DNA from 3 places in the Candidatus Allofournierella merdavium genome. Region 3 is predicted to be linked to each of the others. Evidence: a T-box and tRNA genes for the amino acid it is inferred to sense, from the RefSeq annotation. Region 3 holds a T-box; the other regions hold tRNA genes.
The links. A T-box is a leader RNA that pairs with one kind of tRNA and senses whether it is charged. The one in region 3 lies ahead of pheS (phenylalanine--tRNA ligase subunit alpha), so its partner is inferred to be a tRNA-Phe.

Region 1: it encodes a tRNA-Phe, which carries the amino acid that the T-box ahead of pheS (phenylalanine--tRNA ligase subunit alpha) is inferred to sense. The anticodon was not compared.
Region 2: it encodes a tRNA-Phe, which carries the amino acid that the T-box ahead of pheS (phenylalanine--tRNA ligase subunit alpha) is inferred to sense. The anticodon was not compared.

Annotation. Positions count from the first base shown of each region.
Region 1 is NZ_CALWND010000002.1:134,385-141,829, forward strand. Features, by position in the region: gene radA (DNA repair protein RadA) at 1-805, opposite strand, end outside; gene ACH2A7_RS02050 (dCMP deaminase family protein) at 827-1,315, opposite strand; tRNA gene ACH2A7_RS02055 (tRNA-Cys) at 1,627-1,701, opposite strand; tRNA gene ACH2A7_RS02060 (tRNA-Gly) at 1,735-1,810, opposite strand; tRNA gene ACH2A7_RS02065 (tRNA-Phe) at 1,817-1,892, opposite strand; tRNA gene ACH2A7_RS02070 (tRNA-Asp) at 1,897-1,973, opposite strand; tRNA gene ACH2A7_RS02075 (tRNA-Val) at 1,978-2,053, opposite strand; tRNA gene ACH2A7_RS02080 (tRNA-Gly) at 2,061-2,136, opposite strand; gene hslO (Hsp33 family molecular chaperone HslO) at 2,275-3,141, opposite strand; gene ACH2A7_RS02090 (class I SAM-dependent DNA methyltransferase) at 3,134-3,904, opposite strand; gene yihA (ribosome biogenesis GTP-binding protein YihA/YsxC) at 3,911-4,501, opposite strand; gene lon (endopeptidase La) at 4,515-6,977, opposite strand; gene clpX (ATP-dependent Clp protease ATP-binding subunit ClpX) at 7,075-7,445, opposite strand, start outside.
Region 2 is NZ_CALWND010000006.1:40,935-48,379, forward strand. Features, by position in the region: gene glpK (glycerol kinase GlpK) at 1-803, shown strand, start outside; gene ACH2A7_RS05980 (spore coat protein) at 941-1,399, shown strand; gene ACH2A7_RS05985 (DUF1622 domain-containing protein) at 1,558-2,034, shown strand; tRNA gene ACH2A7_RS05990 (tRNA-Pro) at 2,405-2,481, shown strand; tRNA gene ACH2A7_RS05995 (tRNA-Gly) at 2,485-2,560, shown strand; tRNA gene ACH2A7_RS06000 (tRNA-Phe) at 2,564-2,639, shown strand; gene ACH2A7_RS06005 (dihydropteridine reductase) at 3,244-3,600, shown strand; gene ACH2A7_RS06010 (TetR/AcrR family transcriptional regulator) at 3,619-4,218, shown strand; gene ACH2A7_RS06015 (hypothetical protein) at 4,208-4,882, shown strand; gene ACH2A7_RS06020 (sensor histidine kinase) at 4,962-6,164, opposite strand; gene ACH2A7_RS06025 (response regulator transcription factor) at 6,161-6,847, opposite strand; gene ACH2A7_RS06030 (ATP-binding cassette domain-containing protein) at 7,003-7,445, shown strand, end outside.
Region 3 is NZ_CALWND010000006.1:157,315-164,759, forward strand. Features, by position in the region: gene ACH2A7_RS06545 (glycosyltransferase) at 1-340, opposite strand, end outside; gene ACH2A7_RS06550 (glycosyltransferase family 2 protein) at 379-1,365, opposite strand; gene ACH2A7_RS06555 (glycosyltransferase family 1 protein) at 1,362-2,486, opposite strand; gene ACH2A7_RS06560 (IreB family regulatory phosphoprotein) at 2,633-2,878, opposite strand; gene pheT (phenylalanine--tRNA ligase subunit beta) at 3,060-5,534, opposite strand; gene pheS (phenylalanine--tRNA ligase subunit alpha) at 5,553-6,575, opposite strand; T-box leader at 6,632-6,862, opposite strand; gene ACH2A7_RS06575 (holo-ACP synthase) at 6,976-7,356, shown strand.

The DNA of each region.
Region 1 (7,445 bases), on a different contig from region 3:
CGATCTCGTTGGTGGAGCCGTAGCGGTTTTTCGCCGCCCGCAGCACCCGATACGGCAGCGTTTTGTCCCCTTCAAAGTAGAGTACGGTATCCACAATGTGCTCCATCACCTTAGGGCCGGCGATGGCGCCATCCTTATTTACATGGCCCACAATAAAAGTGGGGATCTCGCAGCTTTTCGCCACGGCCAGCAGACGCGCGGAACACTCCTTCACCTGGGACACGCTGCCCGCCGAACTGGAAACATCGCCGCAGTGCATGGTCTGGATGGAGTCGATGACCACCAGATCCGGTTTGGTCTGCTCAATAAGACCGCATATATCGTCGATGTCCGTCTCGGCGGCGAGATGAATGTTCTGCTGGGGCACCTGCAGCCGGTCGGCGCGCAGTTTGATCTGACGCACCGATTCCTCGCCGGTGATATACAGCACCTCACAGCGGTCGCTGATGGCGCCGCACAGCTGCAGCAGCAAGGTGGATTTGCCCGCGCCCGGCTCACCGCCCAGCAGCACCACACTGCCCAGCACGATGCCGCCGCCCAGCACCCGATCCAACTCGGAGATGCCGGTGACGATGCGGCTTTTCTCTTCGGTGGTGCTCACCTCCGAAAGGCGCCGCGCGGTGATGCCAGTGACACCGGCGGGCCGGGCGGACGCACCCCGCGCCGCAGACTTCGGCTCGGGCACGACCACATCCTCCACCATCGTGTTCCAGGCCCCGCAGCTGGGGCAGCGCCCCATCCAGCGAGGGCTGCTTTCCCCGCAGTTGGAGCAGACAAAGATCGTTTTCAGTTTATTGTCCTTCAAAACGCAAACCGCCTTCTTGAATCAGTATCCGAACACACCCTCCAGCGACTCGTCGTTGTCGATCCAATCCTGCACAAGGACCATGCGGTATTCGTCGCGGGTATCCCGGATATACACCTTTTCGATGCCCGCGTTGATGATCATCCGCTTGCACATGGAGCAACTGCTGGCGTTTTTGACGTAGTCGCCGGTGGCCATGTCAATGCCCACCAGATACAGCGAACTGCCCAGCATTTTATCGCGGGAAGCACTGATGATGGCATTGGCCTCCGCATGAACGCTGCGGCACAGTTCATACCGCTCACCGCGGGGGATCTGCAGCTTTTCACGGATGCAGACCTTCATATCATCGCAGTTCTTACGCCCGCGGGGCGCCCCCACATAACCGGTGGAGATCACCTCGTCGTTTTTCACGATCACCGCCCCGTAGTGTCGGCGCATACAGGTGCCCCGCTGCGAAACGCTCTCCGCAAGATCCAGATAATAGTTTATTTTGTCTCTGCGCGCCATTGGTATTCCCTGTTCCCCTTTCCAAGTGAGATGAATCGCACGAATGCGGCGTTTTATGGTTTGCATGATTTCGGCCTCTCCGGCACGTCACATTCGTGCCCGGTAAACCGAAGCAGGCGGGCGACCCTGCGGGACAGATTTTTCCTGCCGTTGCAGAGCCTTCTTTCGGTTCAACGGGATGCCCGATCCCCGCGCCCACGTCTTTTGGGTTTTCCTGCACAATGCGTATATATAACGTTAGTATAGCACAAGGGAGGGTAAATCGGCAACCAACAAAAAAATCGCCGCAAGCGGAACGCTTGCGGCGAAACTGGAGGTGCCGACCGGATTTGAACCGGTGAATGAAGGTTTTGCAGACCTTTGCCTTACCACTTGGCCACGGCACCAGATGAGAACCGAGGAGAAGTCGGTTCTTTTTATGGAGCGGCTTACGAGGCTCGAACTCGCTACCTCCACCTTGGCAAGGTGGCGCTCTACCAGATGAGCTAAAGCCGCAAAAAATGGTGCCTCCGATCGGAATCGAACCAATGACACGGGGATTTTCAGTCCCCTGCTCTACCAACTGAGCTACAGAGGCAAATTGGCGACCCGGATGAGGCTCGAACTCACGACCTCTAGCGTGACAGGCTAGCGTTCTAACCGACTGAACTACCGGGCCACGGTGGTGGAAGTTAACGGGCTCGAACCGCTGACCCTCTGCTTGTAAGGCAGATGCTCTCCCAGCTGAGCTAAACTTCCTTAAAAATGGAGCGGCTTACGAGGCTCGAACTCGCTACCTCCACCTTGGCAAGGTGGCGCTCTACCAGATGAGCTAAAGCCGCAAATCCCATGGTTTGCATCGCCGATGTGTTTTGGCGACGTTGTTTATTTTACCGTATCTTACCTGCTTTGTCAAGACTATTTCTCAACTTTATTTTAGTTTCTCCAAAGGCGGGCAAACCATGCGAATGTCCGTTTTTTTACAGGGAGCGAAGCAGTTTTGCCACGTCCACATTGTAGGTTTTGTCGCAGAACTGGCAGTTCACTTCCACGCACTTCTGCTCTGCGGCAAGGCTTTCCAGTTCCTTGCGGCCCATGCTCAGCAGGGCGCGCTCCACCCGCTCCCGGCTGCAATCGCACCGGTAGCACACGTCGTATTCATCCAGCACCTGCGGGTCAAAGCCCTGCAGCACCAGGTCCATGATCTCCTTGGGTCCCATCCCTTGCTGCAAAAGGCGGGTCACACTGGGAGCCTTGGCGATGTTCTGCTCCAGGGTGGTGATCTCCTGATCGGTGGCGCCGGGCAACAGCTGGATCATGTACCCCCCCGCGCAGCGGATGGACAGATCGGGATTCACCAGGACCCCCAGCGCGCACACGGTGGGGGTCTGTTCGCTGGTGGCATAGTAGGCGGTGATGTCCTCGGCCACTTCCCCGCTCACCAGCGGGATCTGACCCACATAGGGCTCTTTAAGCCCCAGATCACGCACGACGCTCAATGTGCCGTCCTTGCCCACAGCGCCGCCCACATCCAGCTTGCCGTCGGCCCGCAGCGGCAGTTCCACCACCGGGTTCTGCACATAGCCCTTCACGCAGCCGGTGCCGTCGGCCACCGCCAGGACGGTGCCGGCCGGCCCGCCGCCGTTGAGGCGCAGGGTCAGGGAATCCTGTTCACTTTTCAGAGTGATGCCCATCATGGAGGCGGCCGTGAGCAGCCGCCCCAGCGCCGCGCTGGTGACGGCGCTGGTCTTGTGGATGCGTTCGGCCTCGGCCACGATGGCGGTGGAATCCACGCCGTAAAACACCACGCCGCCGTTGTCGGAAATACCGCGAATCATGTTAGCCATTGTGTTGTTTCTCCAGTTGTGTGTATTGTTTGATCGCCGTAAAGATGTAGCGCTGGCTGTCCGGCCGGAGGGGCCCGAAGGTCTCGCCGTCACAAAGGGCGGCGAGGCGGAACCCGTTTGCCTCCAGCACCCGCTCCACATACGCTGCCTCGTAGGTGTATTCCGAGAACTGCTCCCGGAACACCTCCCCGGTATCGAGATAGCGTATCTCGATGGAGATATCCACCCGGTCCCCCTGGGGCGCGCAGGTGTTTTTCCAGCGGCAGACCGCATCCGGCCCTTCCAGCACAAATTCGTTGTCCGCCAGCACCTGCCGGTGCTTGTAGGGGGTGTTGAGGTCAAAGAGGAACACGCCGCCCTCCTCCATGAAAAAGGCGGCCCGGGCAATCGCCCGCTCGAACCGGGGCGCGGGGCCGATGTGGTTGTAGGTGTCGAAGGTGGACACCGCCCCCCGGATGGTGCCGAACAGGTCCAGGTCCAGGATGTCCTGGCGGAGCAGCAGCAACCGGTCGGAAACGCCCAACTCGTCCGCCTTTTCCCGCAGTACCGCCAGCATCTCCTCCGACTGATCCACCCCGATCATGTCGTACCCCGCCTGGGTGAGCATCAGCGTCAGGTCGCCGGTGCCGCAGCCAAGGTCCGCCAGAATGCCGTCGGCCACACCGTGTGCGTCCAGCTGCCCTTTTATATAAGTATAGAGGGCGTCATAGTCGGCCTCACCGTTCAGCTCGTCGTAAAAATAGGCGAATTCGTTGTATGCCATGGGAATTTACACCTCATGCAGAAGCGCCTGATCGAACAATGCCTGCAACGTGTCGATGCCAAGACCTGTTTCGCTGCTGGAAAGAACAATACCTTTACAGTCGTATTTTTCCCGAAGGAAGGCAAATTCATCGGCTTTTTTTGCCGCTTCGCTCTTTTTCAGCTTGTCCGCCTTGGTCAGCGCCGCCACGAACGGGATCTTTCGATAGCGAAGATATTCCAGCATCTGAAGATCGTCGGCGGAAGGAGCGTGGCGGCTGTCCAGCAGCTGCACCAGCAGGACACAGTTCCGCCGGTCATCGAAGTAGCTGTTGATCAGCTGGTCCCACCGCTGGCGGTCCGCCGCGGAGACCTTCGCGTAGCCGTACCCCGGCAGGTCCACGAAATAGACGTCGTCCACCGTGTAGAAATTGATGGTGGCCGTCTTGCCCGGTGTGGCGCTGACCCTCGCGAGGTTTTTCCGGTTACAGAGCTTGTTGATGAGGCTGGATTTTCCCACATTGGACCGGCCGGAGAAAACAAATTCCGGCCGGTCGCTGTCGGGAAGCTGGCTGGACAGCCCATAGGAGGCCTGAAAGTCAGCTCTTTGAAAGTTCATATCCCTCTCCTTCTCATTGCCGCAGGGTGGATTGCTGGGGGCGCTGTTCCCCCGGTGTCACCAGGCCGGACGGATGGGGCGCGGCGGCCGGGACAGATTTGGCCCGGCTGGGGGTGCGGCGGGCGCGCCGCGGGGTCAGCAGCGCGTGGGACAGCACCTGCCCCAGATGGCTCACCGGCACGAACCGGATGGCCTTTTTGACCTCTTCATCCACATCATACAGGTCGCTCTGGTTGGCCTGGGGGATCAGCACGGTCTTGATGCCCTGGCGATAGGCCGCCATGCTCTTTTCCTTCAGCCCGCCGATGGGCAGCACATCGCCGTGGAGAGTGATCTCGCCGGTCATGGCCACATCCGCCCGGACAGGGATGCCGGACAGGCAGGAGATCAGCGCGGTGGTGAGGGTCACGCCGGCGGAGGGGCCGTCCTTCGGCACCGCGCCCTCGGGGGCGTGGATGTGAAGGTCCACGTTCTTGAGCTGCTCCGGGTCGATGCCGTATTCGGCGGCGTGGACCCGCGCGAAGGTGACGGCCAGATGGGCGCTCTCCTTCATCACGTCGCCCAGCGAGCCGGTCAATTCGATCTTACCGCTGCCGCCCGGGATGGTCTGCACCTCGATGGGCAGGATGGCGCCGCCCACACTGGTCCAGGCGAGGCCGTTGGCGATGCCCACCGCGTTGGTGCGGTTGTAGAAATCCGGCTTGATGCGCCGGGGGCCCATCAGCGATTCCAGATTGGCCGCGGTGACCGTGACCTTCTCCTCCTCGCCGGCAGCCACCTTGCGGGCGCATTTGCGCAGCACTTCGGTGATGGCCCGCTCCAGGCCGCGCACGCCCGCTTCCTGGGTGTAGCCGTCGATGAGGCCGTAGATGGCCCCCGCGGTCAGATTCGCCCTGCCCTCCAGTCCGTTCTTTTTCAGCTGTTTGGGCAGAAGGTGGCGCTTGGCGATGTTGAACTTCTCCTCCCGGGTGTAGCTGGGCAGTTCGATCACCTCCATCCGGTCCAGCAGCGGGGCCGGGATGGTGGACAGATCGTTGGCCGTGGTGATGAAGAACACCTGGCTGAGGTCAAAGGGGATGTCGAGGTAATGATCCTTGAAGGTCTTGTTCTGCTCGGGGTCCAGCGCCTCCAGTAGCGCCGCCGCCGGATCGCCCCGGAAATCGGCGGCGAGTTTGTCGATCTCGTCCAGCAGGATCAACGGGTTCATGCTCTTGGCCGTGGTGACGGCGCTGATGATCTTACCCGGCATCGCGCCCACATAGGTGCGCCGGTGCCCGCGGATCTCCGCTTCGTCCCGCACACCGCCCAGGCTCATCCGCGCATATTTGCGGCCCATGCACTCGGCGATGGAGTGGGCGATGCTGGTCTTGCCCACGCCCGGAGGGCCCGCCAGGCAGAGGATCTGCCCCTTGGCGTCCGGATTGAGTTTGCGCACGGCCAGCAGTTCCAGGATGCGGTCCTTGACCTTTTTCAGCCCGTAGTGCTCCCGGTTCAGGTGCTTTTCCGCCCGGGCAAGGTCCAGATCGTCTTCGGTATAAATGCCCCAGGGCAACGCGAGGCAGGTGTCCAGATAGGTGCGGATGACCGCGGCCTCCTGGCTGTTCCCCTGCATCTTGCCCAGACGCTCCGCCTCTTTTTCCAGCTTTTCGGTGGCTTCCTCGGGCAATTCCAATGCCCGGATCTGCCGCACATACTGCTCCGATTCATAGCGCACATCGTCGTCCCCGTCCAGTTCGGTGGCAATGGCGCGCATCTGTTCCCGCAGATAATAATCCCGCTGGTTTTTCTCCATCTGGTCGTTGACCTTGTCCTGGATCTCCTTCTCCAGTTCCAGGACCTGATTCTCCCGGCACAGCAGATCCAGCGTGGTCTGCAGACGCCCGATCAGGGTACTCTGCTCCAGCACCGTCTGCTTGTCCTGATACTTGAACAGGAGGTTCGCGGGCAGATATTCGCTGAGAAAAACCGCGTCGCTGCTGGACAGGATGGTATACACCACGTCCTTGGGCATGCGGGGGTTGAGTTGCAGGTAGCTTTCAAAGGCCAGTTTGAGGTTGCGGATCAGCGCCTCGGCGCTGACGCTGCCCGCCTTTTGCAGGCCCCGCACCGGCGCCTCCTTTACGGTAACGGTGAGCATCTTTTCGCCGTTTTCCAGCGCCAACAGGCGGGCGCGGTACTGCCCTTCCACCAGCACCTTCACCAGGTCGTCGGAGACGCGCATCACCTGCTTGACCTGTGCCACCACGCCATAGCGATACAGATCGCCTGTGGTGGGCTCCTCCACATCCATCTCCCGCTGGGTGATCAGAAAGATGGGGCTGGAGTTCGCCATGGCCCACTCGATCGCGGCGATGCTCTTCTCACGGCCCACCTCAAAGTGGATGACGTTGTTGGGGAACACCACGAGCCCGCGCAGGGCAATGGCCGGCAGATGCAGCACATTGTGTTCCACTTTGATTTTCACACGTTCAGACATATTGGCATTCCCTCCCAAAAACGGTACGGACAGATCGCCCGTACCGTTGCAATTTTGGACTGATTCTTCTGTAAAGTTCTTTCCCTTTTCGCGGCCGTTACACAACCGGGACGGTATTCTTATACCGTTTGCGCACCGCGCCGTATTCCAGCACGGGCTTACCGCCGGCCACGGTCTCGGGGGTGATGGTGACCTTGATGATGGTGGGGTCGCTGGGCACCTGATACATGATGGGGATCAGGATCTCCTCCATCACGCTGCGCAGGCCCCGGGCGCCGCTCTTGCGCTCGATGGTCTTTTTCGCCACGGCACGCAGGGCGTCGTCGGTAAATTCCAGGTCCACATTGTCCATCTGCATCAACGCCTGGTACTGCTTGATGACGCTGTTTTTCGGCTCTTTGAGCACGCGGATGAGGGCGTCCTCGTCCAGCGGGTCCAGCACCGTGACCACCGGCAGACGGCCGATCA
Region 2 (7,445 bases), 120 kb from region 3:
AGGGGGTGGAGGTGCCCATCGCGGGCATCGCCGGCGACCAGCAGGCGGCCCTCTTCGGCCAGACCTGCTTTGAGCCGGGCGAGGCGAAAAACACCTACGGCACCGGCTGCTTTTTGCTGATGAACACCGGCGACCGGATGTACCAGAGCAAAAACGGCCTGCTCACCACCATCGCCGTGGGCATCGGCGGCAAGGTGCAGTACGCCCTGGAGGGCAGCGTGTTCGTGGGCGGCGCGGTGGTGCAGTGGCTGCGGGATGAGCTGCACCTGATCACCGAGGCGTCGGACACCGAGTACTTCGCCACCAAGGTGAAGGACTCGGCCGGCGTCTATGTGGTGCCCGCCTTCACCGGCCTGGGCGCGCCCCACTGGGACATGTACGCCCGGGGCGCCATCCTGGGCCTGACCCGGGGCGCGGGGCGCAACCACATCATCCGGGCGGCGCTGGAGTCCATCGCCTACCAGACCGCCGACGTGCTCTGGGCCATGGAGGAGGACACCGGCATCCAGCTGCGGGAGCTGCGGGTGGACGGCGGCGCCTCCGCCAACAACTACCTGATGCAGTTCCAGGCGGATATCGTCTGCCGCACCATCCGCCGGCCCATGATCCGGGAGACCACCGCCCTGGGGGCGGCCTATCTGGCCGGTCTGGCCACGGGGGTGTGGTCCAGCCTGGACGACATCCGCAGCCAGTGGACGCTGGATAAACTCTACGAGCCGGCCATGGAGGAGGAAAAGCGGGCCAGGCTGGTGGCCGGCTGGCACAAGGCCGTGGCCCGCGCGAAGGATTGGGTGGAGGACTGAGCCCCCGTCATATTGGTGTTTTGCCGCCCCCGGCGGCCCGCACAGGGCCGCCGGGGGCGGCTTTTGCATACCGGGCGAGGATTTGGGAACACTGACACCAAACCGCGCGCCGCGCGAAAAAAGGAGAGAAAAGGAATATGGCTATGACCAAAAAGGAGCAGAGCCTGTTGAAGGACCTGCAGAACGAGGAAAAACTGTGCGCCGAGAAGTACCAGAAGGCCGCGGAGGCGGCCTGCGACCCGGCCCTCAAGACCATGCTGGGGCAGATCGCCCAGGCGGAACAGAACCACTACGACACGGTGACGCAGATGCTGGCGGGCAAGGTGCCCGAACCCCAGACCACCCAGCCCAAAGCGGCAAAACAGCAGCCGGCGCCCGGCCAGTCCGCGGCGAACCGGGCGGGGAAAAAGAAGGACGCCTATCTGGTGGCGGACCTGCTGGCCACCGAGAAGTATGTCTCCGCGGCCTACAACACCTCCGTGTTTGAATTCTGCGACGAGAAGAGCCGCCAGGTGCTCAGCGGCATCCAGCAGCAGGAGCAGCACCACGGCAAACAGCTGTTTGACTATATGCAGGTCAACGGCATGTATCGCTGACAAAAAAAGACGGGTCCCGCCAGGCACAGCGGGGCCCGTTCCCCTTTGTATGGCAGCTTTCACCGGGGCCTATGCAAACAGGGGAACATCTGCTATACTTATATAAAATAAGGAGATGCGCCCGGCTTTGCGGAAGGCCGGCGCAGGGAGGAGCGAACATGGAACCGATCGCGAGCATGGCCCCGGCGGCCACGCCGGCCCCGCCGGCCCCGCTGAGCGGCGCGGAGGCGATGTTTTTCGAGAACTTCTATAACGGGCTGCACGAGGGTCTGGTGACCCTGGTGAATCTGTCGGTGGTGCTGCTGGAATTCATCGGTGTGGGCGTCATTGTGGTGGCGGCGCTGCAGGGCATCTACAACTATGTGCGCCGCGACCCCCTGACCCGCCTGAAGCTGGCCAAGGGCATGGCCATGGGCCTGGAGTTCAAGCTGGGCAGCGAGATCCTGCGCACCGTGGTGGTGCGCCAGTTCAGTGAGATCGCCATCGTGGGCGCCATCATCGTGCTGCGGGCGGCGCTGACCTTCCTCATCCACTGGGAGATCAAGACCGAAGAGGCCCAGATGGAGCAGGAACTGGAGCAAAAGCAGGCCCTCATCCAGGGCGGCGAGGAGACCGCGGACCGGCAGCAGGAATGAACCCGGCGCGAAAAATCAAAAAAATTCGTCCCTCCGCATTGACGCGGGGGGATGAATCGGTTATAATAGCAAAAGCGCCCTGCCGGGCGGCCGTGTCACACGGCGTCTCCCGGCGGTTCGTAACGGGATGCGGCGCGGTTCTCAAAACGACAGGACGCGGCCGGCCTCCAGCCAACGGGATGTAGCGCAGTTCGGTGGGCGAAGCCGAGCGCCGCCGGTGGCGGATGCAGCGAGGCGGAGCCCTTGATGCGCAACCGAGCGGGCCAGCCGCCCTTTGGTGCGGCGCCGCACGCGACGATTGCGCGAAGGGAGCTGCGGTCCTCTTTATCTGTGCTTTTGGGTCCGATCGGCCTGAAAGTGAGATCAATGACGGGATGTAGCGCAGTTCGGTAGCGCGCCTGCTTTGGGAGCAGGATGCCGCAGGTTCAAATCCTGTCATCCCGACCATAGGCGGCTTTAGCTCATCTGGTAGAGCGCCACCTTGCCAAGGTGGAGGTAGCGAGTTCGAGCCTCGTAAGCCGCTCCATACGCCTCTGTAGCTCAGTTGGTAGAGCAGGGGACTGAAAATCCCCGTGTCATTGGTTCGATTCCGATCGGAGGCACCACGTCGGAATGGACTTCGCTCCATTCAAAAAGCCCAGCCGTTTGGCTGGGCTTTTCTCATACCGCTCCGTCATTCCTCCTTCTCCCCATGAAATTTTGCTTGCGCAAATTTTCATGGGGGCCCCGGCCGCCCGGGGGGCGGCTGTCTGGACTCCGCACCATTCAGAACACCCGGCCAAAAGGCCGGGCTTTTCTCATACCGCTCCGTCATTCCTCCTTCTCCCCATGAAATTTTGCTTGCGCAAATTTTCATGGGGGCCCCGGCCGCCCGGGGGGCGGCTGTCTGGACTCCGCACCATTCAGAACACCCGGTCAAAAGGCCGGGCCTTTCTCATACCGCTCCGTCATTCCTCCTTCTCCCCGCGAAACTTTGCTGACGCAAATTTCCGCGGGGGCCCCGGCCGCCCAGGGGGGCGGCATCGCGCTTGCGGCGGCGAAGGGCCGCGGCGCAAGGTTTCGGGCGAGCAAAACCCTGCGGGGCAAAATCGTTCCTTCGGCGGCTGAAATCGGCACACAGGGCCGAAGATGTCGTTCCCTTTTGGCCTGTTCTCCTGTATGATCGTATCAGCAGCTGCGAAAGAACGATCATAAAAGGAGAATTTCACCATGAACACGGATAAAATTTTCGCGGAAGCCATTGCCAACGAATACGCCCCCAAAGGCACCTCCAAAGTGGTGGCCCTGCGCAAGCTGGACCGCCGGGCAAAGGGCCCGGCCAACATCTTCGCCTACAGTTTCGGCGTGCTGATGACCCTGGTGCTGGGGCTGGGGATGTGCCTTTCCATGCAGGTGATCGGCGGCGGTGTGCTGCTCACGGGGGTGGGCATTCTGCTGGGGCTGCTGGGCATCGTGGGGGTGGGCCTCAACTACCCCATCTACAAAAAGCTGCTGCGGGCCGGCAAGGAGAAGTATGCCTTCGAGATCATGCAGCTGGCGCGGCAGATCAGCGATTCGGCGGAATGAGCAAGGGGAGGGCGGCAGATGAACAAGTCCGAGAGCAAATATTTCAACACCGCCCTGCGGATGGACGAGGCCCTCATCGCACTGCTGGAAGAAAAGGATCTGGAATACATCACGGTGAAGGAGATCTGCCGCCGGGCAGGCGTGAACCGGTCCACTTTTTATCTGCACTATGAGACCGTTGCCGATTTGGTGAGCGAGGCGCTGGAGACCATCGACCGGCGGTTTCTGTCCTATTTCCCCCGGGGGCAGCAGGAGGTGCTGGAAAACCTGGGCAGCCGCCGGCGGGAAGAACTGGTGCTGGTCACCCGGGAGTACCTTGTGCCCTATCTTCACTTTATCCGGGATAGCAAAAAAGTCTACCGGGCGGCCTTCCGCAACCCGGGCAGCGTGGGGGCGGACGCCCGCTACGGGGAACTGAAACGGCATATCCTCGGCCCCATTCTGGAGTGGTTCCAGATCCCGGCGGCCCACCGCCCCTATTATATGGCCTACTATGTGGAGGGCATCGCCGCCATCGTAAAGGAGTGGCTGGGCCGGGACTGCGCGGACGATGTGGAGATGATCGCCGGCATCATCGAGTCCTGTGTGCGCCCCCGGGAGGGCGGCCATGAAGTGTAACGGCCCGGCCGCGGGCGCCCTCCGGGCGTGGCGGGAGGACTATGTGCGCCGCACCCTGCTGGGCGCGGAGGCCTCCGCCGGCTGCACGGCGCTCTTTGCGGCGTACAACGGGTATCTGGGGCTTTTCCACCGGTCGGCCTGGCACGGGAGCATCGGGGTGTTCTACCTCCTGCTCACCGCCGTCCGGGGCATCGCCCTTCTGGCGGAAAAAAGGAACCGGACGCTCCCGCCGGAGCAGCAGGACCGCTGCCGCAGCAGCGCGTTCCTCCTCAGCGCCGGGCTGCTGCTGGCGCTGGACCTGGCGCTGATCCTGCCCATTTCCATGATGGTGGTGCTGGACAAACCCGTGTCCATGGGGCGCATCCCGGCCATTGCCATGGCCGCCTACACCACCTGGAAGATCACCATGGCTTCCCTGCACCTGGGCCGGCAGCGGCGCCGGCCCTGCGGCAATACACTGGCGGGGGAACTGCGGACGGTCAACTTCATCGACGCGCTGGTGGCGGTGCTGACGCTGCAGAATACCCTCATCATGGTGATGGGCACCGGGGAGGAGAACGGGATGCTTTCGCTCTCGGCCGTCTCCAGCGGGATTATCTACGCAGCGATCGTGGCCATCACGCTGCGGATGCTGAAAAAGGGGCTGCAACAGAGAAAAACATGACTGAAAAGAAGAAACGCCCACCGGCGGAACGGGGAAAAGACCGTGTCGCCGGTGGGCGTTTTCTTTCGTGCCACAGGGCTTATCCCTTCGCCGGCAGCCGCAGTTCACAGCGGAAGGGCGGCCCGGCGAAAAATTCCGCCCGGCCGCCGTGGGCGGCGGCGATCTGGGCCACCAGCTGCAGGCCGGTGCCGTGGGCGGCGCTCCCGTCCGGTTCCGCCGGCCGGGCGGGGGCAGGCTTTTCGGCCTCCATGATCCCGCCGTCCACCCAGAGCAGCAGCCGGCCCTTTTCGGCCCGCGCCCCCAGGCGGATGGCGCAGCCGGGGGCATTGTGCCGCACGCAGTTGGTGAGCAGATTGTTCACCGCCCGCCGCAGCAGGAAAGGATCCGCCTCGATCGCCGGCAGCGGCTCGTCCGGCAGGTCTACCTCCAGATCGAACCCCTCCGCCATGCCTCCGTTGAGAAAATCCGCCGCCGTCTGCCGCACAAAGGCCTCCGGCCGCAGTGCCGTGCGGCGCAGCGGCTGCATGGCGCAGTCCAGCCGCATGGTCAGGTTCAGGTCGTTCACCAGATCCCGGATGACCTGGCTCTGGGCCCGGACGGCGGCCGCCTGCCGCCGGCGGGCGGGGGGCAGGTCCGACGCCTCCTCCAGCTGGGCGGCGTAGCCCATCACCACCGAGAGGGGGGTGCGGATGTCGTGGGACACGCCGTTGATCCAGCCCGAGCGGGCGGTGTCCCGAACCTTCTGAGCCTGCCAAAACCAGTGGCGCACCGCCAGGCAGGCCAGCCCCAGCACGCCGCCCAGCGCCAGCCCAAAACAGCCCAGGAACCAGACGGGGGCCCGCAGCAGGGCCCGGGTGTCCAGGACGATGTCGTGTTTCCACACGCTGCCTTTTGGCGCGCCCTCCACCAGCAGCCCGTCCTCCCGCACCCAGCAGCGCACCGGGTAGTCCTCCAGATACCACCGGGTGAAGGAGGCCACGTCGGTGAGGGCAAACTGCTCCGGCACATCCTGCGGTTTGCGGAGCGACCAGACCACCCGCCCCTCCTCGTCCAGCAGCATCGCCCAGTGGCCTTCTTCCAGCAGCGGTTCCCCGGCGAAGGAATAGGCCGTCCCCTCCCGGGTCAGGGCGGCGGAGAGCTGCTCCATGGTGGTGCCCCAGCCCCGGCCGTCCGCCATGTTCCACCAGACAAAAGCAAGGAGCCCCAGCAGCGACACCGCCGCGATCAGCAGCGCCGAGCCCGCCACCAGCAGTGTGCCCTTCCACAAACTGCGCAGTTTCATGGCCGCTCCTCCCGGCGGAGCCGGTAGCCCAGCCCCCGCACCGTCAGCAGGAAGCGGGGGTGGGAGGGGTCGGCCTCCACCTTTTCCCGCAGCCGGCGGATGTGCACCATCAGGGTGTTCTCATAGCCCACCAGCGGCCCGTCCCACAAGGCGGAACACAGCGCGTCGATGGTGACGATGTTGCCCCGGGCCTCCCACAGGGCCTTCAGCAGGGCGAACTCCTTGGCGGTGAGGGGGGTCTCGGACCCCGCCCGGCGCACCACCCCCTTGCCCCAGTCGATCTCCGCGTCCCCCAGCCGCGCCGGGGCGGGCTGCTCCCGGTAGACCCGCCGCAGCACCGCCCGCAGGCGCAGCAGCAGCTCCTGGGGCAGAAAGGGCTTGGTGATGTAGTCGTCCGCCCCGAGGCCCAGCCCCCGCAGCCGGGCCTCGTCCTCGTCCCGGGCGGAGACGAACAGCACCGGCACGTCCCGCCCCTGCCGCAGCCGGCCGAAGAGGGAAAAGCCGTCCCCGTCCGGCAGCATCACGTCCAGTAGCACCGCGTCCGGGGCCGAAGCGCGGAATTTTTCCAGCGCCTCGGCGCAGCACAGCGCCCCCTCGGTCTCGTACCCCGCCTGGGTCAGTATCTCCTTCACCATGGCCTGCAGGGCCGGTTCGTCGTCCACGATGAGTATTCGAAGGGCCATCCCGCGCCGCCTCCTTCTCTTTTGACTTCCTTTATTATAGGAAAAAGCCGCCCCGCCGTCCACAGCGCCCGCCCCGATTTAAGGCAAATGTAAGGCTGGCTTCATGGGCCTGTAAGGCACGGGCGGTAGGATGAAAGGCACAAGGAGGCATTGCTATGAACATCATCGAGACGCGCGATCTGTGCAAGCGATACGGCGGCGTGATGCGGGTGGCCCATCTGGACCTGGACGTGCCCGAGGGCAGCGTCTACGGCTTTCTGGGGCCCAACGGGGCGGGGAAGTCCACCACACTGAAAATGATTTTGGGTCTGGTGCGCCCCACGGCGGGCAGCATCCGGGTGCTGGGCGAGAGGATGGAGGGGGCCGGCCGCCTGGCGGTGCTGCGGCAGGTGGGCAGCCTCATCGAGAGCCCCAGCTACTACGGCCACCTCACCGGCGAGGAGAACCTGCGCATCGTCCAGACCCTGCGGGGCGCGCCGGAAAAGAGCGTGGGGGAGGTGCTGGGCATCGTCCGGCTGGAGGGCCAGCGGAACAAAAAGGTGGCCCACTACTCCCTGGGCATGAAGCAGCGGCTGGGGCTGGCGGCGGCGCTGCTGGG
Region 3 (7,445 bases):
CGCGGGCGGCGGTGAGCCGTCGGGGCCGCTTCAGGGCGATCTGCCGCACCGCGGCCAGCGCCGCGTCCGGCCTCGCGGCCAGCCGCGCAAGGCGCAGGGGCACCGGCGTGCCGCCGGCGTGGCCGAACTCCAGCGCCTCGTTCATCCGGCGCTCGTCGGCAAAAGCAAGCGGGTGGCCGACGCAGCCGTCGGCGGCGGGGGGCGGGGTCTGCCCGTCCCACAGTTCCAGCAGGTGCACGGTGTGGCCCCGCCGCGCCAGCAGGCAGGCCACCCGCCGCGCCAGCGCCGGCGTGGGGGCCAGGGGGAACTCCACCGTGTCCAGGATAAAGAGCAGTTTCATAAAGGGCACCTTGCCCGCCGGGCGGGCGGTCGAAAAATTCAGCGGCGGTCGGTGAGCAGCAGGCGGCAGAGCCACCGGTAGAAGGGCCCGCCCATGCAGGCCACCAGCGCCACCACCTTCATCTTCCCGGGCAGGCGGGGCAGCGTCAGCGCCCGGCGCAGCCCCTGTCGCAGCTGGGCCAGCAGAAAGCGGTGGTCCGCCGAGAAGTCCCGGGCGTTCTCCTGCCGCAGGATCATACTGTCCAGATACAGCAGCTTTTCATAGTAAAACGCCCGGGCCGTGGGCTCCAGAGCGCTGTCCTTCGCCTCGTTCAGGATGGTGGAGGCCACCGACAGCTGGTCCTCCAGCGCCCGGCGGTGCAGCGGCCGGTGGGTGGTGGAGGCCGCGTGCTGGCGGTAGAAGTAGCCCACCAGGTCCACAAAGGCCATGCCCTTCACCCGTTGCAGGATGTGCCAGTTGAGGTACAGGTCTTCGTTGTAGATCACCGGCGAGGAGAAGTCGAACCCCTCGAACAGGCTGCGGTGGTACAGCTTGTTGCACAGGCTGTACTCCACCCGCTTGTCGTGAAGCAGCGCGTCCAGGTGCAGCGGCGCCTCAAAGCGCAACCGCGCCTGGGGCTCGTCGGGCACCTCCGGGGGCTGTTCCCCCAAGAAGGGCAGAAAGCGGCAGCAGGCCACCGGCAGGCCGGTGGACCGGCAGCTGGCCGCCAGTTCTTCCAGCATCCGTCGGTGAAGCAGGTCGTCCGAGTCCACAAAGGCGAGATACTCCCCCTTTGCCGCCTGCACCCCCGCGCCCCGGCCGCCGATGATGCCCAGGTTCTCCTGGTGGATCACCGTGCAGCGCTGATTTTCCCGGGCGAAGGCGTCGCAGGCCTCGGCGGAACCGTCGGTGCTGCCGTTGTCCACCAGCAGCAGTTCAAAGTCGGTGAGGGTCTGGCGGGAGATGCTCTCCAGGCAGGGGGCAAGGTAGGCCCCCGCGTTGTACACCAGCACCACCACCGTGATCAGCGGTCTTGTCATGGTCATCTTCCCTCCGTCTGCGCCGCCCGGGCGAGATAAAATTCCTCCAGCCAGCGGGCGGTGTCAGCGATGTCGTAGCCCGCGGCGCGGATGGCCCCGGCGGGGCAGCGGCGGGCGGCAAAGCCGCCGCCGGCCAGTTCCAGCGCGGCGGCCGCCCACTCGCCGGCGGGCTCGTCCAGCCCCATGCGCCGCACCAGCGGGGTGATGCACACCTCGTCGGTGATGGCGCTGCTGGCCACCACCGGCAGCCCCGCCGCCTGCGCCTCCACCAATGTCACCGGCAGTCCCTCGTGCAGGGAGGGAAAGACAAAGCAGTCCATGGCGGAAAGCAGGGCGGGCACATCCTCCCGCAGACCGAGAAAGCGCACCGCCTCCGAAAGGCCCAGCCGCCGCGCCTGTTCGGCTATTTTGGGCCGCAGGGGGCCGTCCCCCGCCAGCAGCAGGGCGCTGTCCGGCCGGCGGGCGTGGAGGGCGGCGAAGATCTTCAGCAAAAAGGCGTGGTTCTTCTGTTCGGTGAACCGGCCCACATGGCCCACCGCGAAGACGTCCCCGGCAAGGCCCAGTTCTGCGCGCACCGCGGCGCGGGCGGCGGCGTCGGGGGCGAAGGCCTCCGGCTGCACCCCGTTGAAGAGGATGTGGGCGTCGGCCGCCTTTGCCCCGAACATCCAGTCGGCGGCGGCCCTGCTGCAGGCGAACAGGTCGGTGGCCCAGGGCAGCACCATCCGGCCGTAGTGGTCCTTCACCAGCTGAAAGGCAAGGCCCCCCTCGTTTTTGGTGTTGTGGCTGTGGGCGATGCGCACCGGGATGCCCGCCTTCGCCGCCCGCTGCATCACCAGGCCGCTGAACTTGTCCATGTGGGAGTGGACGATGGGGTACCGGGGCGAAGCGCGCAGCACCCGGTCCAGCGCCGCGGTGTAGACGAAGGGCCCCTTTTGGGTGATGAAGGGGATGCGGTGGATCACGCCGCCCAGGGCCTCGATCTCTTTTTCGTACACGCCGGGAAAGGAGGAGACAAAGTCGAACTGCACCTTCTCCCGGTGGATGTTGCGGTAGAGGTTCATGATGAGGCTCTCGTAGCCCCCGTGGCCCAAGCCCGCCACACAGTGCAGCACCCGGATCGGCGCCATGGCACGCCCCCCTTTTCATGTCAGGATACACGCTTCAGTATAGCAAAAAGCCGGGGGCTTTGCAATAAAGCCGCCGGCCGCGCCCAGGTCGCCAAAGGGCGAAAAAAGGGGGGCTCCGCCGGCCGGCGGAGCCCCCCTTTGAAGGATCAGGGATTCACATAGTTGCGCACCATCGCCTGCAAAAGATCATCCCGGTCCACCTTGCGGATGAGGGAGCGGGCGTTTTTGTAGGTGGTGATGTAGGTGGGGTCCTCCGACAGGATGTAGCCCACCAGCTGGTTGATGGGATTGTAGCCCTTTTCCTTCAGGGCGTCGTACACCTCCTGCACCACGGCGCGGATCTCACGGTCGCGTTCGTCGTAGATGGAGAATACAGCGGTAGGATCAGACATCTCTCGGGCCCCCCTTTGCAAAGGAAATGATTTTATAAGCATAGTATACAGGATAACGCCCCCGATTGCAAGAGCGGCCGGCGGGCAAATTTGCGGGTATTTTGTGAAGGCCGCCCCTGCCGGGACAAAAAGGCGCCGTCTCCCGCAACGGGAAACGGCGCCCGAAAGGACACAAAGAAGCTCAGCTGCGCAGGCTCACGCCCTTTTCGCCCAGGGCTTTCAGCACCCGGCCGATGGCCTCGTCCACCTCCTGATCGGTGAGGGTGCGGTCCGCCGCGCGGAACACCAGGTTATAGGCCAGGCTCTTTTTGCCTTCGCCCACCTTCTCGCCGGTGTACACGTCGAAGAGGGTCAGGCTCTCCAGATTCTCGCCGGCGTTCGACCGGATGCAGCCGGCCAGTTCGGCGGCGGGCGTCGCCTCGTCGGCCACCAGGGCCAGGTCGCGGCTGGTGGCGGGGTGCTTGGGCAGCGGGGTGAACTGAGGCTCGCCGCCCCGCAGCTGGAACAGCTTGTCCAGATCCAGGTCGGCGGCCACCACCCGGGCCTTGATGCCGTAATTGGCGCAGACGGTGGGGTGGATCTCACCCACGGTGCCCACCTTTTCGCCCTTCACATAGATGTCGGCGGCGCGCCCGGGGTGGAAGGCTGTGCCCGCGGCGTTGCGCTGCACCGTGAAGTCCCGGATGCCGGCGGTGGCCAGCAGGCCCTCCGCCACGCCCTTCATGGCCAGATAGTCCCACTGGGGGCCGTAGGCCGCCAGGATGAGCTTCTGCAACTCGGTGGGCAGAAGGTCGCTGGGGGTCTTGCCCTCGGCGGCCAGCTTTTTGCACAGGGCGGGGTAGTCGTTGAAGTCGTTGTCCGCTACCTCGTGGGCCAGCGGGCTGGGCAGGTACTCGGTGGCCTGCTCGAACACGGCGCACGCGGCGGCCCGGGCGCTGTAATTGCGGGCGACCACCTCCATCACGCTGGGCAGGGCGGTGGTGCGCATGATGCTGGTGTCCTCGCCCAGGGGGTTGGAGATCACCACCGCATTGCGCAGCGGGTCGTTCGCCGGCAGGTTGATCTGGTCAAAGCACTTGGCGCTGTAGAAGCTGAAGGTCTCGCACTCCCACAGCCCGTAGCCCGCCAGGGTGCGGGTGAGCTTTTCGTCAAAGCTCTGGCGGGGGGTGGGCCGGGCCTCGGCCACGCCCCGCATCAGGGTGCTGGGCAGCTTGTTGTAGCCCACATACCGGGCCACCTCCTCGGCCAGGTCGCAGTCCCGCTTCACATCGTCCCGCAGGGTGGGGCAGACCACCACGTCCCCCTCCATCTTAAAGCCCAGGGGCAGAAGGATGTCCACCATCTGCTCACGGCTCAGGGTGGTGCCCAGCAGCCGGTTGATGACCTCGGGGCGCAGGGGCACCCGGTTCTCAGTGCGGGGTGCGGGGTAGATGTCCACCACGCCGTCCACCACGTCGCCGGCGTCCAGCAGCTGCACCAGCTCCAGCGCCCGGGCCAGGGCCGGCGCGCAGGTGTTGGGGTCCAGGCCCTTGGAGTACTTGGCGGAGGCCTCGGTCTGCAGGCCCAGCTTCTTGGCGGTGGTGCGGATGGAGGGGCCGTAGAACATGGCGCTCTCGAACACCACCCGGGTGGTGTGCTCGTAGGTGCCGCTGTACTCGCCGCCCATCACGCCGGCCACGCCGATGGGGCCCGCGTCGTCGGCGATCACCAGCATCTCCTGGCTGAGGGGCCGGTCCACCCCGTCCAGGGTGACGATGTGCTCGCCGGGCTTGGCGTTGCGCACATGGATGTGCTGGCCGTTCACATACTTGTGGTCAAAGCAGTGCATGGGCTGGCCGTACTCCAGCATCACATAGTTGGTGATGTCCACCAGGTTGTTGATGGGCCGCACGCCGCAGGCCCGCAGCCGGTCCCGCATCCACTTGGGGCTGGGGGCCACCCGCACGTTTTCCACCACCGCGCCGCAGTAGCGCAGGCACAGGTCGCTGTTCTCGATGTCCACTTTCAGCAGGTCGTTCACGCTGCCGTGGCCGGGTTTCACCACCGGGGTGTGGTCCTTGAAGGGGGTGCCGTAGGTGGCGGCCCACTCCCGGCCCAGTTCCCGCACCGCCAGGCAGTCGGGGCGGTTGGGGGTGATCTCGAACTCAAAGACCACGTCGTCCATGCCCAGCGCCTTCACCGCCGGGGTGCCGGGGGCGGGCATGCCCTCGGGGTAGTCCCGCGCATCCAGCACCAGGATGCCGTCCTCAATGGCGTAGGGGAAGTCGTGGACGGTCAGGCCCAGTTCGGCCAGGCTGCACAGCATGCCGTTGCTCTCCACGCCCCGCAGCACGCCCTTGTTGATCTTCACGCCGCCGGGGAGGGTGGAGCCGTCCAGCGCCACCGGCACCAGGTCCCCCACCTTGAGGTTCGCCGCGCCGGTGACGATCTGCAGCGGCGTGCCCTGGCCCGCCTCCACCTGGCAGATCACCATGTGATCGGAGTCCGGGTGGGGCACGATGGACTCGATGCGGCCGATCACCACGTTCTCCACGGCGTCGGCGGCGTTGGTATAGCACTCCACCTTGCTGCCGGTCATGGTGAGCCGGTCGGCCATCTCCTTGGCGGAGCAGTCAAAATCGGCGAATTCCTTCGCCCAACTCATCGGTAAAACCATTGGTGTTTGTCCCCCTTATCAATTAAACTGCTTGAGGAAGCGCAGGTCGTTTTCGTACAGAAGGCGCATGTCGTCGATGCCGTAGCGCATCATGACCACCCGCTCCAGGCCGATGCCGAAGGCGTAGCCGGTGTACTTCTCCGAGTCGATGCCGCAGTTTTCCAGCACCTTGGGGTGCACCATGCCGCAGCCCAGGATCTCGATCCAGCCCTCGCCCTTGCACATGGAGCAGCCCTTGCCGCCGCACTTGAAGCAGCTCATGTCCATCTCGGCGCTGGGCTCGGTGTAGGGGAAGTGATGGGGGCGGAAGCGCACCTTGGTGTGGGGGCCGTAGAGCTTTTTGATGAACTGTTCCAGCGTGCCCTTCAGGTCGCTGAAGGTGATGCCCTCGTCCACCACAAGGCCCTCGATCTGGTGGAAGATGGGGCTGTGGGTGGCGTCCACCGCGTCGGAGCGGTACACCCGCCCGGGGGCGATGATGCGGATGGGGGGCTTGCGCTGCTCCATCGTGCGGATCTGCATGCCGCTGGTCTGGGTGCGCAGCAGGATGTTCTCGGTGATGTAGAAGGTGTCCTGGGTGTCGCGGGCGGGGTGGGTCTTGGGGATGGTGAGCATCTCAAAGTTGTAGTGGTCCAGCTCCACCTCGGGGCCGCTGACCACGTCGAAGCCCATGCCCAGGAAGATGTGCTTGAAGTCGTCCAGCACCAGGTGGAAGGGGTGCAGGCCGCCCTGCTCCGGGCGCTTGCCCGGCAGGGTCACGTCGATGGTCTCGCCGGCCAGGCGCGCGGTGAGGGCCGCCTGGGCCAGTTCCTTCATCCGGGCGCGGATGCGCTCGTCGATCTCCTCCCGCACCTGGTTGGCCAGCGCGCCCACCACCGGGCGCTCCTCGGCGGAGAGTTTGCCCATCTGCTTCAGGATGGCGGTCAACTCGCCCTTTTTGCCCAAAAAGCGCACCCGAAGCTCTTCCACCGCCTTTTCGTCCGCGGCGGCGGCGATCAGCTGGTCCGCCGTGCGGCGGATCTGTTCCAATGCCTCTTTCATGTTGTTTCCTCACTTTCCTCTGGGGGCAAACAAAAACGGCCTCGCCCCCGTGTATTCACAGGGACGAAGCCGGTCAAAGCTCCGCGGTACCACCCGGATTCTTGCTCTTTGAGCAAACACTCAAGCTCCCGCTAACGGGGGAAGGCCGTCTCTGCCTACTGCCGAAGGTTCAGCAAAGCCGCTCGGAAGGGAACTTCGCCTCCGTCCCCGCCGCGGGGCCCTTGCAGCCGGGGGGTCCCTCTCTGTGCCGGGAGAACGGCGCTACTTTCCTTCGTCAGCGCGTTTTACAAAGCCAATCATAGCACACCCGCCGGCGTTTTGCAAGCAAAAAAGACAGGTTTTGCCGCCTTGTAAACCGGGCCGGGGCGTGGTACCATAAAACTGCGAAAAAAAGGAGGGGATGGCCGTGATCGCAGGCGTGGGCGCGGACATGGTCCGGGTGGAGCGGATGGAGAAAAGCCTTGCCAGCGAGGCGTTCTGGCAGCGGGTGTTCGGCGCCGAGGAGCGGGCCTTTCTGGAAAAACTTTCCCCGGCGCGCAAAGCCGCCAGCGCGGCGGCGAACTTTGCCGCCAAGGAGGCCTTTCTGAAGGCCTGCGGCAAAGGCCTGGGGGGCTTTGCCCTGGCGGAGATCCAGGTGCTGCGGGAAAAGAGCGGCGCGCCCTACTACGCCCTGCGGGGCGCGGCGGCGGCCCACCTGGCGGAAAAAGGGCTGCACGCGGCCCTCTCCCTGAGCCACGAGGCGGGGCTGGCCCTGGCCTTCGCGGTGCTGGAGAAAAGCTGATTAAATGCCCGGCGCGCCGGGCATACTACCACCGAGGCCCCGCCATGGGCGGGGGCAGCCATCGCCGCCTTTGTAAGGCGGAAGACATC